DNA from 3 places in the Abiotrophia sp. genome. Region 1 is predicted to be linked to each of the others. Evidence: a T-box and tRNA genes for the amino acid it is inferred to sense, from the RefSeq annotation. Region 1 holds a T-box; the other regions hold tRNA genes.
The links. The T-box of region 1 lies ahead of leuS (leucine--tRNA ligase). A T-box ahead of a tRNA ligase gene usually reads a tRNA of that ligase, here a tRNA-Leu.
Positions count from the first base shown of each region.

Region 2: it encodes a tRNA-Leu, which carries the amino acid that the T-box ahead of leuS (leucine--tRNA ligase) is inferred to sense. The anticodon was not compared.
Region 3: it encodes a tRNA-Leu, which carries the amino acid that the T-box ahead of leuS (leucine--tRNA ligase) is inferred to sense. The anticodon was not compared.

Region 1 covers NZ_DBHIRJ010000005.1:119,095-123,339, forward strand. The annotation lists gene ACO53F_RS05320 (LysM peptidoglycan-binding domain-containing protein) at 1-1,418, shown strand, start outside; T-box leader at 1,448-1,649, shown strand; gene leuS (leucine--tRNA ligase) at 1,712-4,120, shown strand; gene ACO53F_RS05330 (putative polysaccharide biosynthesis protein) at 4,134-4,245, shown strand, end outside.
Region 2 covers NZ_DBHIRJ010000001.1:90,359-94,603, forward strand. The annotation lists gene ACO53F_RS00440 (diacylglycerol/lipid kinase family protein) at 161-1,087, opposite strand; gene ACO53F_RS00445 (Cof-type HAD-IIB family hydrolase) at 1,226-2,050, shown strand; tRNA gene ACO53F_RS00450 (tRNA-Leu) at 2,130-2,212, shown strand; gene dtd (D-aminoacyl-tRNA deacylase) at 2,301-2,750, opposite strand; gene ACO53F_RS00460 (RelA/SpoT family protein) at 2,762-4,245, opposite strand, start outside.
Region 3 covers NZ_DBHIRJ010000008.1:34,026-38,270, forward strand. The annotation lists gene ACO53F_RS07270 (endo-alpha-N-acetylgalactosaminidase family protein) at 1-1,630, shown strand, start outside; tRNA gene ACO53F_RS07275 (tRNA-Leu) at 1,764-1,846, shown strand; gene guaA (glutamine-hydrolyzing GMP synthase) at 1,986-3,536, shown strand; gene ACO53F_RS07285 (hypothetical protein) at 4,057-4,245, shown strand, end outside.

The DNA.
Region 1 (4,245 bases):
CAGATACTCGTTATGCGTCTAAGCTCAACCAATTAATTCAAACCTATGGCTTGACTCAATATGATGCGGGTGGTTCTAGCACTGCTAGCCCAGCTCGTCCACAAGCTCAAGCGACTGGTGGCGGTTCTTATACGGTTCAAGCAGGCGATAGCTACTGGCGTATTGCTAACAAGTACGGCATTTCAATTGAAGAATTGCAACGCTTGAACGGTACCTCAAGTTACTTCCTCTATCCGGGTCAAAGCTTGGTAGTACCAGGTTCAGCTTCAACTACAAGTGGTTCTGCCTCTTCTGCTTCAAGCTCTACTAGCTCAGCAAGCACTAGTTCAGCAGGCGGCAACTATACAGTTCAAGCAGGCGATAGCTACTGGCGTATTGCCAACAAGTATGGGATTTCTATTCAAGAACTCCAACGCTTGAACGGTACATCTGACTACACGCTCCATCCAGGCCAAAGTATTAAGGTGCCAGGTTCAGGGACTAATGCGTCAGCTTCATCAAATGGCTCTTCTACTTCAACTAGCACAACAAGTGCAGCACCAGCAGCAGGCGGTTCATACACAGTCCAAGCCGGTGACAGCTACTGGCGTATTGCCAACAAGTACGGGATTTCTATCTCAGAACTCCAACGTTTGAACGGCACATCTGACTACAACCTCTACCCAGGTCAAAGCCTCAAGGTGCCAGGTTCAGGGTCATCTTCAAGCGCAAGTGCTTCATCAAACGGCACTTCTACTTCAACTAGCACAACAAGCGCAGCACCAGCAGCGGGCGGTTCATACACAGTCCAAGCCGGTGACAGCTACTGGCGTATTGCTAACAAGTACGGGATTTCGATTTCAGAACTCCAACGCTTGAATGGGACTTCAAACTACTTCTTGTACCCAGGCCAAAGCATTAAAGTGCCAGGCTCTGGTTCAGCAAATGCGACCCCTGCTCCTGCAGCAACCACTGCAAGCACAACATCAGCACCTGCTGAAACACCAGCCCCAGCGCCAAGCACAGGCGGTGGCAACTATACAGTTCAAGCCGGTGACAGCTACTGGCGTATTGCTAACAAGTATGGAATTTCAATTTCAGAACTCCAACGCTTGAACGGGACCTCAAACTACTTCTTGTACCCAGGTCAAAGTATCAAGGTACCAGGTGGTGGCGCCGCTGCTGAAACACCAGCCCCAACTCCTGCACCAGTTACCCAAACACCAGCTCCTGCAGAGAGCCCAGCACCAGCGGCTACTGAAACACCAGCTTCGGCTGCAAACAACGCTAGCCAAGCAAGTGGCGGTTCATATACAGTCCAAGCCGGTGACACCTTGTACTCAATCGCTCGTCGTAATGGGGTAGATGTTTACAAATTGATCGCTAACAATGGGGGCTCCCATTTCATCCAAGTAGGTCAAGTCATCTCATTGAACTAGTCGTTAGTATTTGATATACTAGACTCAATAGTAATTCAATATTGGAATTAGTAGGCGGTACAACTGCTATAGAGAGCTTATGGGTGGTGGAAATAAGCCGGGAGTGCTACTGAACTCATCCAATTGAAGCTAGTCTGAATTTTCAGTAAGACTAGACGTCCGCCGCGTTAAGGCTAGAGATAAGCTATTCTAGCTTAAATTAGGTGGTACCGCGAAAATTTCGCCCTATGTGAACTGTGTTTAACACGGTTTATGTAGGGCTTTTTTTATCAGAAATGCAAGGAGGTTATGTGATGACCTATAATCACAAAGCAATCGAAGAAAAATGGCAAAACTATTGGCGCCAAAACCAAACCTTTAAAACTCAGGAGCGTCCTGGGCATCCTAAGTTCTATGCGTTAGATATGTTCCCTTATCCATCAGGTCAGGGCTTGCACGTAGGACACCCAGAAGGCTATACAGCAACCGATGCCGTGGCTCGTATGAAACGGGCACAAGGCTATGATGTCTTGCATCCAATGGGTTGGGATGCTTTTGGCTTGCCTGCTGAACAATACGCTTTGGATACGGGGAATGACCCAGCTGATTTTACTGCTGCCAATATCGAAACTTTCCGCCGTCAAATCAATTCACTTGGTTTCAGCTATGACTGGGGGCGGGAAGTCAATACAACCGATCCTAACTATTATAAATGGACTCAATGGATTTTCTCCAAAATGTACGAAAAAGGCTTGGCCTATGAAGCAGAAGTAGCCGTTAACTGGTGTCCCGCCTTAGGGACCGTCTTGGCTAACGAAGAAGTCATTGATGGTAAATCCGAGCGTGGGGGCCATCCTGTTTACCGTAAGCCAATGAAACAATGGATGCTCAAGATTACAGCCTATGCAGAGCGTCTACTAGAAGATTTGGATCTTCTAGACTGGCCTGAAAGTCTTAAGGAGATGCAACGTAATTGGATTGGTAAATCTGAAGGGGCTTTGATTAACTTTGATATTGTGGGGCACCCTGATCAAGTGCAAGTCTTTACCTCACGCGCAGATACCCTTTTCGGGTCTACATATGTGGTCTTGGCGCCTGAACATGAGTTAGTGGCGAAAGTCACCAGCCCTGAACAGGAAGCCGCTGTAAAAGCCTATGTTGACGCAGTGGCAACTAAGAGCGACATGGATCGGACCTCTCTTAATAAAGACAAATCTGGCGTCTTCACCGGGGGCTATGTTAAACATCCTGTAACTGGTGAATCCTTACCAATTTGGATTGCGGACTATGTCTTGGCTTCTTATGGGACCGGGGCGGTCATGGGGGTACCAGCCCACGACGAACGGGACTTCGAATTTGCTAGCAAGTACGATTTGCCGATTGTGTCCGTAATTGAACATAATGAGTCTGGTTGCTATGAAGGCGACGGGCCACACATTCATTCTGACTTCTTAAACGGTCTCCATAATGCGGAGGCTATTACGACCATGATTGATTGGTTAGAAGCAAAGGGTAAAGGCCAACGACAAGTCAACTATCGTCTACGTGACTGGCTCTTCTCACGTCAACGTTATTGGGGCGAGCCTATCCCAGTGATTCATTGGGAAGACGGCAGCATGAGTCTAGTGCCTGAGGATCAATTACCACTTCGTCTGCCAGTAACCGATAAGATTCAACCAAGTGGTACGGGCGAATCACCATTGGCTGCTATTGAAGATTGGGTCAACGTAGTGGATCCAGAGACAGGCCGTAAAGGTCGCCGTGAGACTAACACCATGCCACAATGGGCGGGTAGTTCTTGGTACTATCTCCGTTATATCGACCCACAGAACTCAGAGCGCCTAGCAGATCCAGACAAGTTAGCCAAATGGTTGCCAGTTGACCTCTATATTGGGGGGGCGGAACACGCTGTCTTGCACTTGCTTTACGCCCGTTTCTGGCATAAATTCCTCTACGACTTAGGTGTGGTACCAACTAAGGAACCATTCATGAAGCTCTTCAACCAAGGCATGATTTTGGGGACGGACGGCAACAAAATGTCCAAGTCCAAGGGCAATGTTGTCAATCCAGACCATGTGGTAGAACAATACGGTGCAGATACCCTACGAGTCTACGAAATGTTCATGGGACCATTGGATGCCTCTATTGCTTGGAGTGAGAATGGTTTGGAATCAACTCGTCGCTTCCTTGATCGAATCTGGCGTCTCTATGTGGCAGAGGACGGTAGCCTCAGTGAGCGAATCCAAGATGCTGAAAACCCTGCCCTAGAACGTGTCTACCATCAAACAGTCAAGAAGGTAACGGAAGACTATGAAATCCTCCACTTCAATACCGCAATTTCACAAATGATGATTTTCCTCAATGCTACGAAAGACCAGGCCATCATTCCAAAAGCTTATGCTAAAGGCCTGATTCAATTGTTGGCGCCATTGGCTCCACATATTAGTGAGGAAATCTGGCAAAAGCTAGGTCACCAAGACAGCATTTCGCATGTCGCTTGGCCAAGCTATGAGGAAGCTTTGACCATTGAAGATCAGGTAGAAGTTGTAGTTCAAATTAATGGTAAGATTAAGGCTAAGGTCATGGTAGAAGCCAATATGGCAGCAGATGCTTTAGGTGATTTAGCTCTTAACTTGCCAGAGATTCAAGCACAACTTAAAGGCAAGACCCTACGCAAAGTGGTAGCAATTCCTAACCGATTAGTCAATATCGTAGCAAATTAAGGAGACGATGCAGATGACAGAAAGAGACAAGCGCGATTTAGAGCGCGGCACACCAAGCCCGGATTTACAGGCTTTGTTGGCCGAAGAACAAAACTTGCATGAGACCGTCATCTTTTCCAAAGAAG
Region 2 (4,245 bases), on a different contig from region 1:
TTTAATGATTGTTAACGCCAATCCTACGCTAATGTTGCCACTAGTCAGACCTAAGGGAGCATTGATACCCGTGACTTCTTCCACCATATGAAGTCTCTCTGAGGCTGGGTTCAACATAGCCTTATACCTATATCATTATACGGCTAAAAGTCCCTAAAAGTCAAGGTTCTGCTAGAATAAATGGATAAGTCAACCAATCAACGGTCAGCTGACGTGGCGCCGCCTCTTGGACCTCCCCATCTACTTGACCTAGAACGCCTTGTTTAATGGCCAAATCAAGCTTTTGCCCGGCCCATCGACTGACTTGAGGCGATTGGTCCTGCTTATGGGAGACTAAGACCCGCCAAATCAAGCCTGGTAAATGCCGTGCCTTGATACTGTGAAAGGCCATCACACTGATCTCTGGATTGCTAGCCTGGCCTAGATTATCTAATTTTATGCCCCCACCCATATAAGGATTCTTGAGTACACTGAAGAGATAGCAGTCAGACACCACTTGAACTGGCTGACCATCAAGGCTAAGGCTAACCTCAAAAGCCTCTAATTTAGGTAAGCTAGCAAAAACAGCCACTAGGTAGGACAACTTGCCCAAATGCCACTTGGCAAGCAAACGCCCTAGTCTCAAAGCCTTGGATTGCTGATTAACCATGGCATCAAAACCTATCCCTAAGCTATTAATCCCATAGCTAATTTGTCCACTGAGTTGATCTTGCATACGTAGAATCGGCACTTGAAGTCGGCTACCTGCTTGCAATTGATCTAAGGCTTGAGCTAGCTTCCGATTAGCCTGCCATGCCCTAGCAAAGTCATTACCACGTCCCGCCGGCAAATAGAGAATGGCAGGAGGCTGTGAACGGCCAGCTAGACTGGCCACAACTTCGTGCAAAGTACCGTCACCCCCAATAACCGCAATGATCGGCTCCTGGGCCAATTGCTGAGCCAAAAGCTCACTATGGACAGCATAGGTGCTAATATAGACTTTAGGCGCTATTTGGCGTTTGTTCAGGGCTGCCAGAGTCTCCTCCAAGACTTCCCCCCCCTGGCCACCGCCTGCCCCTTGGTGGGCGATAATTGCTAATTCTTGCATCTGCTCTCCTGCCTCCTTAACGCCTTAAACATGGTCTGTCTGGCGCTTGCCTTAACCTATTAATTGTAACGCAGATAGTTGTCATTTTCTAGGCTTTTCGATACAATAAATCTAGCAAATTGATTAAGGAGTCCACTTATGACAGATTATCAAATGCTGGTCTTAGATATTGACGATACTTTGATGACCAGTAAGAACACTATCTCTGATGCCACCTACCAGGCCTTGATGAAGGCTCAGGAGCAAGGCAAGAAAGTCGTGCTAGCTAGCGGCCGACCAACCCCTTCTATGATTGAAACGGCTAAGCAGCTGAAATTAGACCATTTCGATTCTTACATCATTTCCTTCAATGGCGCTGCCATCACCAGTATGGCAGATGGCCAGGAACTCTTCAGCCAACGCCTAGAAGCTGACGCTCAAGATGACATTGTCCAATATATTCAAGCTAAGGGGCTGACTGTCCTAACCTATATCGACGAGTACGTGGTCATGGATAAGTCCAATGACTATAGCCACATTGAAAGTCAATTAACAGGCATTCCCGACCGTTATGATCCGGAGGCCATCGCTAACCTGTCTCAACTAGCTAAAGCCCGGATGAAATTCATTGGAGTTGGTGACCCAGACCTAGTTACAGCTGCAGATGCTGAATTGAAGGGACGCTTCGGCGATTTAACCTATGCCACCACCTCTAAGCCTTATTTCCTGGAGTTCGTTCACCATCAAGTATCCAAAGGCCAAGCCATTAAAGTCCTCTGCCAGCACCTTGGTTTGACGCTGGACCAGGTTATTGCCTGCGGCGATGGCAATAACGACTTGACCATGATTGAGACAGCCGGTTTGGGCGTTGCCATGGCTAATGCCACCCCACTGCTTAAAGAAGCGGCCGACCATATTACCCTCTCCAACGACCAAGATGGTCTAGTTCCCATCATTCGTGACTTTATGGGCGTTAGCCTCTAGTCAAGTAAAAACTTAAACGCTTTTAGACCTTTGTCATTCCCTTTTTCAGCAAAATGTAGTATAATACATTTTGTGCTAAGCGGAGATGGCGGAACGGCAGACGCGCATGCTTCAGGCGCATGTGTCCAATAGGACGTGAGGGTTCAAATCCCTTTCTCCGCATCATAAAAGAGCCCTATCAGGGCTCCTTTTTTGTTTATTATTAAGAAAAAATCCAGGGATTAAGTTAGTCTCAATCTCTGGATTTTGCTTATTTTTCTTTTGAATCGATTAGGATGGTCACTGGTCCGTCATTTTCAATTAAGACCTGCATGTCTGCGCCAAAGCGCCCGGTTTCCACGCGGAAGCCTGCCTCCCTTAAGGCTTGGTTAAGGGACTCATATAGAGGCTCCGCCACTTCTGGATGAGCCGACTGGGTAAAACTTGGCCGGTTGCCCTTGCGAACATCGCCATAGAGCGTAAATTGGCTAATAGATAGAATGGCGCCATCCGGCAGACTATCCAGACTGGCATTCATCCGCCCCTGCTCATCTTCAAAAACACGCAGTTTGCTGATTTTTCGGGCGCAATAGGTCACATCTTCTGGGCCGTCTTCGTGAGTCACACCAACCAAGAGGACAAAGCCCCTATCAATCGCTCCTACCACTTGACCGTCAATTGAAACCTGACCCCGACGACAACGTTGAATAAGTACTCGCATTCAGGGGCCTCCTACTTATTATTGACCCGGGTTACTTCATAAACGTCCGGAATGTTACGTAATTTGACCATGAGATCTTCTAATTGAGCCGTATTGGAGATGGCAACCTTAATAGTGACTGTCGCCGTTGAAGTCTTGTCGTCAACTTTCCCGTTAACATTACGCAAGGTCTTAACCGAGTGGTTGACCACATGCAAGACTTCATTGATCAGCCCATTGCGATCAAAGCCAACTACTCGAATCTCGGTGACATAGTCGGCACCGAGCTGGCCGGTGCTTTCCCATTCAACTGGAATGGTCCGTTGCTGCAAATCAGGTTCATTGAGTAAGTTAGGACAGTCCTTACGGTGAACTGAAATCCCCCGCCCTCGTGTCACGTAACCCACAATTTGGTCACCTGGAACCGGGCTACAGCAGCGACTAAGACGAATCATAAGGTTGTTAACCCCACGCACCATGACGCCATTTTCATGTTGGATCTTCATGGCCCCGGTCTCAGGTTTGTTGAGAGTTTGCTCATTGCTTAGCGGCTCTGCCGGTGACACATCCTTCTGTTCCTTGCTGTGCAAGAAGTTATAGACACTAATGGCAGATACTTCTCCCAAGGCTACGGCTGCAAAAAGGTCAGCCAAACTCGGCACATTATAGCGTTCAAAGAGTTCCTTCTCATAGGCCTTCTTAGCCAATTGTTTAAGGCTATAGCCATTTTTCTTGAGCTCTTCTTCCACCATGGCTTGACCACGTTCACTATTGCGATCGCGATCAAGGAGTTTGAAGTAACGCTTGATTTTGTTACGTGCCTTGGAAGTGGCGGTATATTTCAACCAGTCACGACTTGGTCCATTGGAATTCGGGTTGGTTAAGATATCCACGATATCTCCGTTTTTGAGCTTGTAGTTAAGTGGGACAATCTTACCGTTGACCTTGGCCCCAATTGTTTTCTGCCCCACATCCGTATGGACATGGTAGGCAAAGTCCAAGGGTCCCGCCCCATTAGGCAGTTCGAAGACATCCCCCTTTGGTGAGAAGACATAGACTTGGTCTTTGAAGATGTCTTCCTTAACGAAGTCCATAAACTCACCCGCGTCTTTGGCTTCATCTTCTAATTCTACAATATCGCGGAACCAAGTCAGTTGCTTCTTAATGGCTTCATCTTCGCGGACTTGCTGGGTCTTACCTTCCTTGTAGGCCCAGTGAGCTGCAACCCCATACTCCGCCACTTCGTTCATTTGGAAGGTCCGAATCTGAATTTCAACCGGTTTGCCATGCGGACCGATCACCGTCGTATGAATGGACTGATAGAGATTAGCCTTAGGCATAGCGATATAGTCTTTGAAGCGGCCAGGCATTGGTTTCCACTTGGTATGGACCGCCCCTAGGACAGCATAACAGTCCTTAATGGTCGGTACCAGAGCCCGGATAGCTAAGAGGTCATAGATTTCATCAAAATCCTTATTCTGCTTGACCATCTTACGGTAAATAGAATAAATGTGCT
Region 3 (4,245 bases), on a different contig from region 1:
AACTAGCCGAGGTTCCGACAACAAGGGTGAAACCGGTAGTGCCGTAGATTTCCGCGGCTATAAGGACTTCATGATGGATAACCTCCAAATTGAAGAAGTGACCGTTACAGGTAAATTACTGGTGGACGAAGCTTACAAAGAAAATGTGCCAGTGGTAGACGGCAACTATACACCAGGTAGTCTAGAAGCTTATAAGAATGCCCTGCTGGCCTTGACTGAAGCCGACGATAACATTAGCGTGGAAGATGCCAACAAGCTGATTGAAGCCGTTCAAACAGCCAAAGAAGCCCTACAAGCTAGACGTTCTGCTGCTAACTGGGATGACATTGAATCTGTCGACGCCCCTTATCATGAAGGGGAAGAATTATGGTATGCCTTCGATGGAGACAATAGTAGCTTATGGCATACGCCGTGGGATCGTCGGGCCATCGGCGAACCAGCTACGGTAAACTTCAATAAAGTATTGGAAATCACACGCTTCGAATATGTGCCACGCCAAGACGCTTCGAACGGTCGCCTCAAGAAGGGGAACCTAGTCTTAGTGGATGAGGAAGGTAAGGAGCATCGCTTTGAATTTGACGGCTGGGCCGACGACGCTAAGACCAAAGTGATTCCATTCGATAAGCCAATTAAGGTCAAGAAGGCAACCATTACTGGGACAGAGTCCTACGGGGATGGTGGCGCCTTCCAATCAGCGGCCGAATTACGCTTTGTCTTACCAGAGATTGCCGATACGCCACTAGATCAATCCGCTTATCAAGCGCAATTAGAGCGGGTCAAAGCCATCGATAGTCAGGAGGCTCGCCAGGCGCTCAAGGCGGTAGATGTCTATTACCAAGGCCTCAGCCGTGATAACTTATTAACCAAGTTGGCCCTGGACCGTATGACTGATTACCTCAAGACAATCAAGACGCCTGAGCCAAATCAACCAGACCAACCAAGTCAACCAGATCAACCAGGCACTAAGTTGCCACTCTATGAAACCCAAGGGGTTAAGGTGACCCTCAATGCGGACAAGACCGAAGCGACTTTCGAGGATAATGACGGCGATACGCGCGTTTCGGTTAAGATTCCAACCAAACACTTGGATCCAAGCATCGTGGCAGTATCTGTTGTGCCGCTCAAAGAGAAGTTGGCAGCCCTAGGCGAAGACGAGCACCAAGCCTATGAAATCAGCTTCCTCAACAAAGACGGCAAGGAAGTCCCTGTCAAAGGTGATGCTAAGGTTATCTTCCCAGTGGACAAGGCTGTAACCAAGGCTTACTACTTGACCAGCGACACCAAAGAAATCGTCAATGAAGTGCCATTTGAGATGATGGATGATGGACGTGTGGCCTTGACGGTTAACCACTTCTCGCTCTATGCGGTAAGTTTCGGTAAGCGTCAGGAAACTCCAAGTCAACCATCTACTCCTAGCCAGCCATCCACCCCAAGTCAACCGGCTAACCCAGCAGAACAAGCTGGCGGACCATTGGTGGCTCAGGCTGCTCAAGTAACGCCAAGTGAGGGCAAGGGACAATTGCCAGCTACTGGTGAAAGTGATCAAACCTTACTCTTCAGCGCAGCTGCCCTATCCTTGCTAGCCGGATTAGGCCTCGTTGCAACCAAACGTCCTGAAGATCAAGCCTAGTTTAGATAAGAGAGGTTGAGACTTTTGTCTCAGCCTCTTTTCTATTTAGGGCAAGGAGGCCAGCAATAAAATTATGAAAAAAATTGCTTGCCATGCTTAGTCCAGGATGCTATAATAATCGAGTAGTGATTTTGCGGTCATGGCGGAATGGCAGACGCGCTGTCTTGAGGGGGCAGTGGGGGTATCCCCGTGGAAGTTCGAGTCTTCTTGGCCGCATCACCGAGGAGGGGCAACCCTCCTTTTTTGTTATATATAGGGTTGGGGCGTGACAGCCTAACTCTCATCGACATTTAATGACACCGGGACAGGGTTTTGGTACAATAGGCAATAACAAGATGAAGTAAAGGAGCAAAGCATGAAAACACAGGCATCGTTAGAGAAAATTATTGTGTTGGATTTTGGGAGTCAGTATAACCAGTTGATTACCCGCCGTATTCGGGAATTTGGGGTCTTCAGTGAATTATTAGCCAATGATACCAGTGCTGCCGACATTCAAGCCGAAGGCAATGTCAAGGGGATTATCTTCTCAGGGGGACCACATAGCGTCTATGCTGAGGGTGCCTTCACCATTGACCCCGCCATCTTCGAATTGGGGATTCCAATCTTAGGGATTTGCTATGGCATGCAGTTGACCACCCATCTCTTGGGCGGTAAGGTCGAATCTGCTAACAAGCGCGAATATGGTCGCTCCATGTTAGATGTTCACCAACGTGAAACAGGCCTCTTTGCTGGCTTAGATAGCCATGAGAAGGTTTGGATGAGTCATGGTGACTTAATCGTGCAAGTGCCAGAAGGTTTCAGCGTGACGGCGTCTAACGATCACTGCCCGGTGGCGGCCTTCGAGAACCCAGCCCGTCAAATCTACGGCGTGCAGTTCCACCCAGAAGTGCGTCACTCTGAGCACGGGAATGACTTGCTCCGCAACTTCGCTTTCAATATCTGTGGGGCCAAAGGCGACTGGTCCATGGAAGACTTCATCGAAATGGAAGTAGCCAAAATTCGTCAACAAGTCGGTGACCGCAAGGTCTTGCTTGGCTTGTCCGGTGGGGTAGACTCCAGCGTCGTAGGGGTGCTCTTACAGAAAGCTATTGGCGACCAATTAACCTGTATCTTCGTCGACCACGGCCTCTTGCGTAAAGGCGAGGGCGACCAAGTTATGGATAGCCTAGCTGGAAAATTCGGTCTTAACATCATCCGGGTTAACGCCAAGGATCGCTTCTTGTCCAAGTTAGCTGGCGTGAGCGACCCTGAACAAAAACGTAAAATCATCGGCAACGAATTCGTCTATGTCTTCGATGATGAAGCGGCTAAGCTGGAAGGGGTAGACTTCCTAGCCCAAGGGACCCTCTACACCGACATTATCGAGTCTGGGACCAAGACAGCCGAGACTATCAAATCTCACCACAACGTGGGTGGTCTGCCAGAAGACATGCAGTTCGAGTTGATTGAGCCCCTCAACACCCTCTTCAAGGACGAAGTACGTGCCTTGGGGACAGCGCTGGGGATGCCAGACAGCTTGGTATGGCGCCAACCATTCCCAGGCCCAGGTCTGGGTATTCGGGTTATCGGCGAAATCACCGAAGAAAAACTCGAAATCGTCCGTGAATCAGACGCCATCTTGCGCGAAGAAATCGCCAACCATGGCTTAGACCGTGACGTATGGCAATACTTCACCGTACTCCCAGGCTTCAAGTCTGTTGGGGTTATGGGGGATGGCCGGACCTACGATTACACCATCGGGATTCGTGCCGTCACCTCTATCGACGGGATGACCAGCGACTTCGCCCGCCTACCGTGGGAAGTGCTACAAGTGATCAGCGCCCGCATTGTTAACGAAGTAGCCCACGTTAACCGCGTGGTCTATGACATTACAAGTAAACCACCTGCAACCATCGAGTGGGAATAAAAGTAAAGAGGATAGAAACCTTGATTTAATAGGGTTTCTATCCTTTTTTTCTTGCTTTGAATACGCTAGGCCTAAAAATTGACACAATTTGTGAATCTTTCGACGAATCATTTCATCAATATTTATGGAACATTGTTATGTCACTCAGCAATGATACCATAACTTATATATGTACTATAACTAGTTTCTATCAGGTTATTAAAAATGTATTTGTCTTCTTGATACTACTGATTAATAAATATTATTTAAATATGTATATTACATAAGAATATGTATGAGATTATTCTTTAGGATAAGTCAAAGATGAACTATAAAATGAGTAGAAAACATGCTATAATGTAAGGGGTTTAATATGTTTGAAAAACTGTTACTTAGGATAAAGTAAAAAAATATATAAATTACTAGAAAAATGGAATATAAGAAATCTCTCACTAAAATATAAGCAGATAACTTCAAGAGATAAAGTAAATAGATAAGCAATATAACGTAGCCAGGAAAAGCATATATTGGAGGGCCGACGATGAAATCTTTGGGTAAGGAAATTATACTTAAAAATATTCAGATGAATAAAAATAGAAGCAAAAAAATGCAAGGTGAGTTTTGGAATAGCCTAAAAAAGTTAAAAATTGCGACAGAGAACTTTGACTCTGAGTTTGACTATGTGTTCAATAACAAACAAGTGCGTGAAACCTATTTAACAGTAAACTTA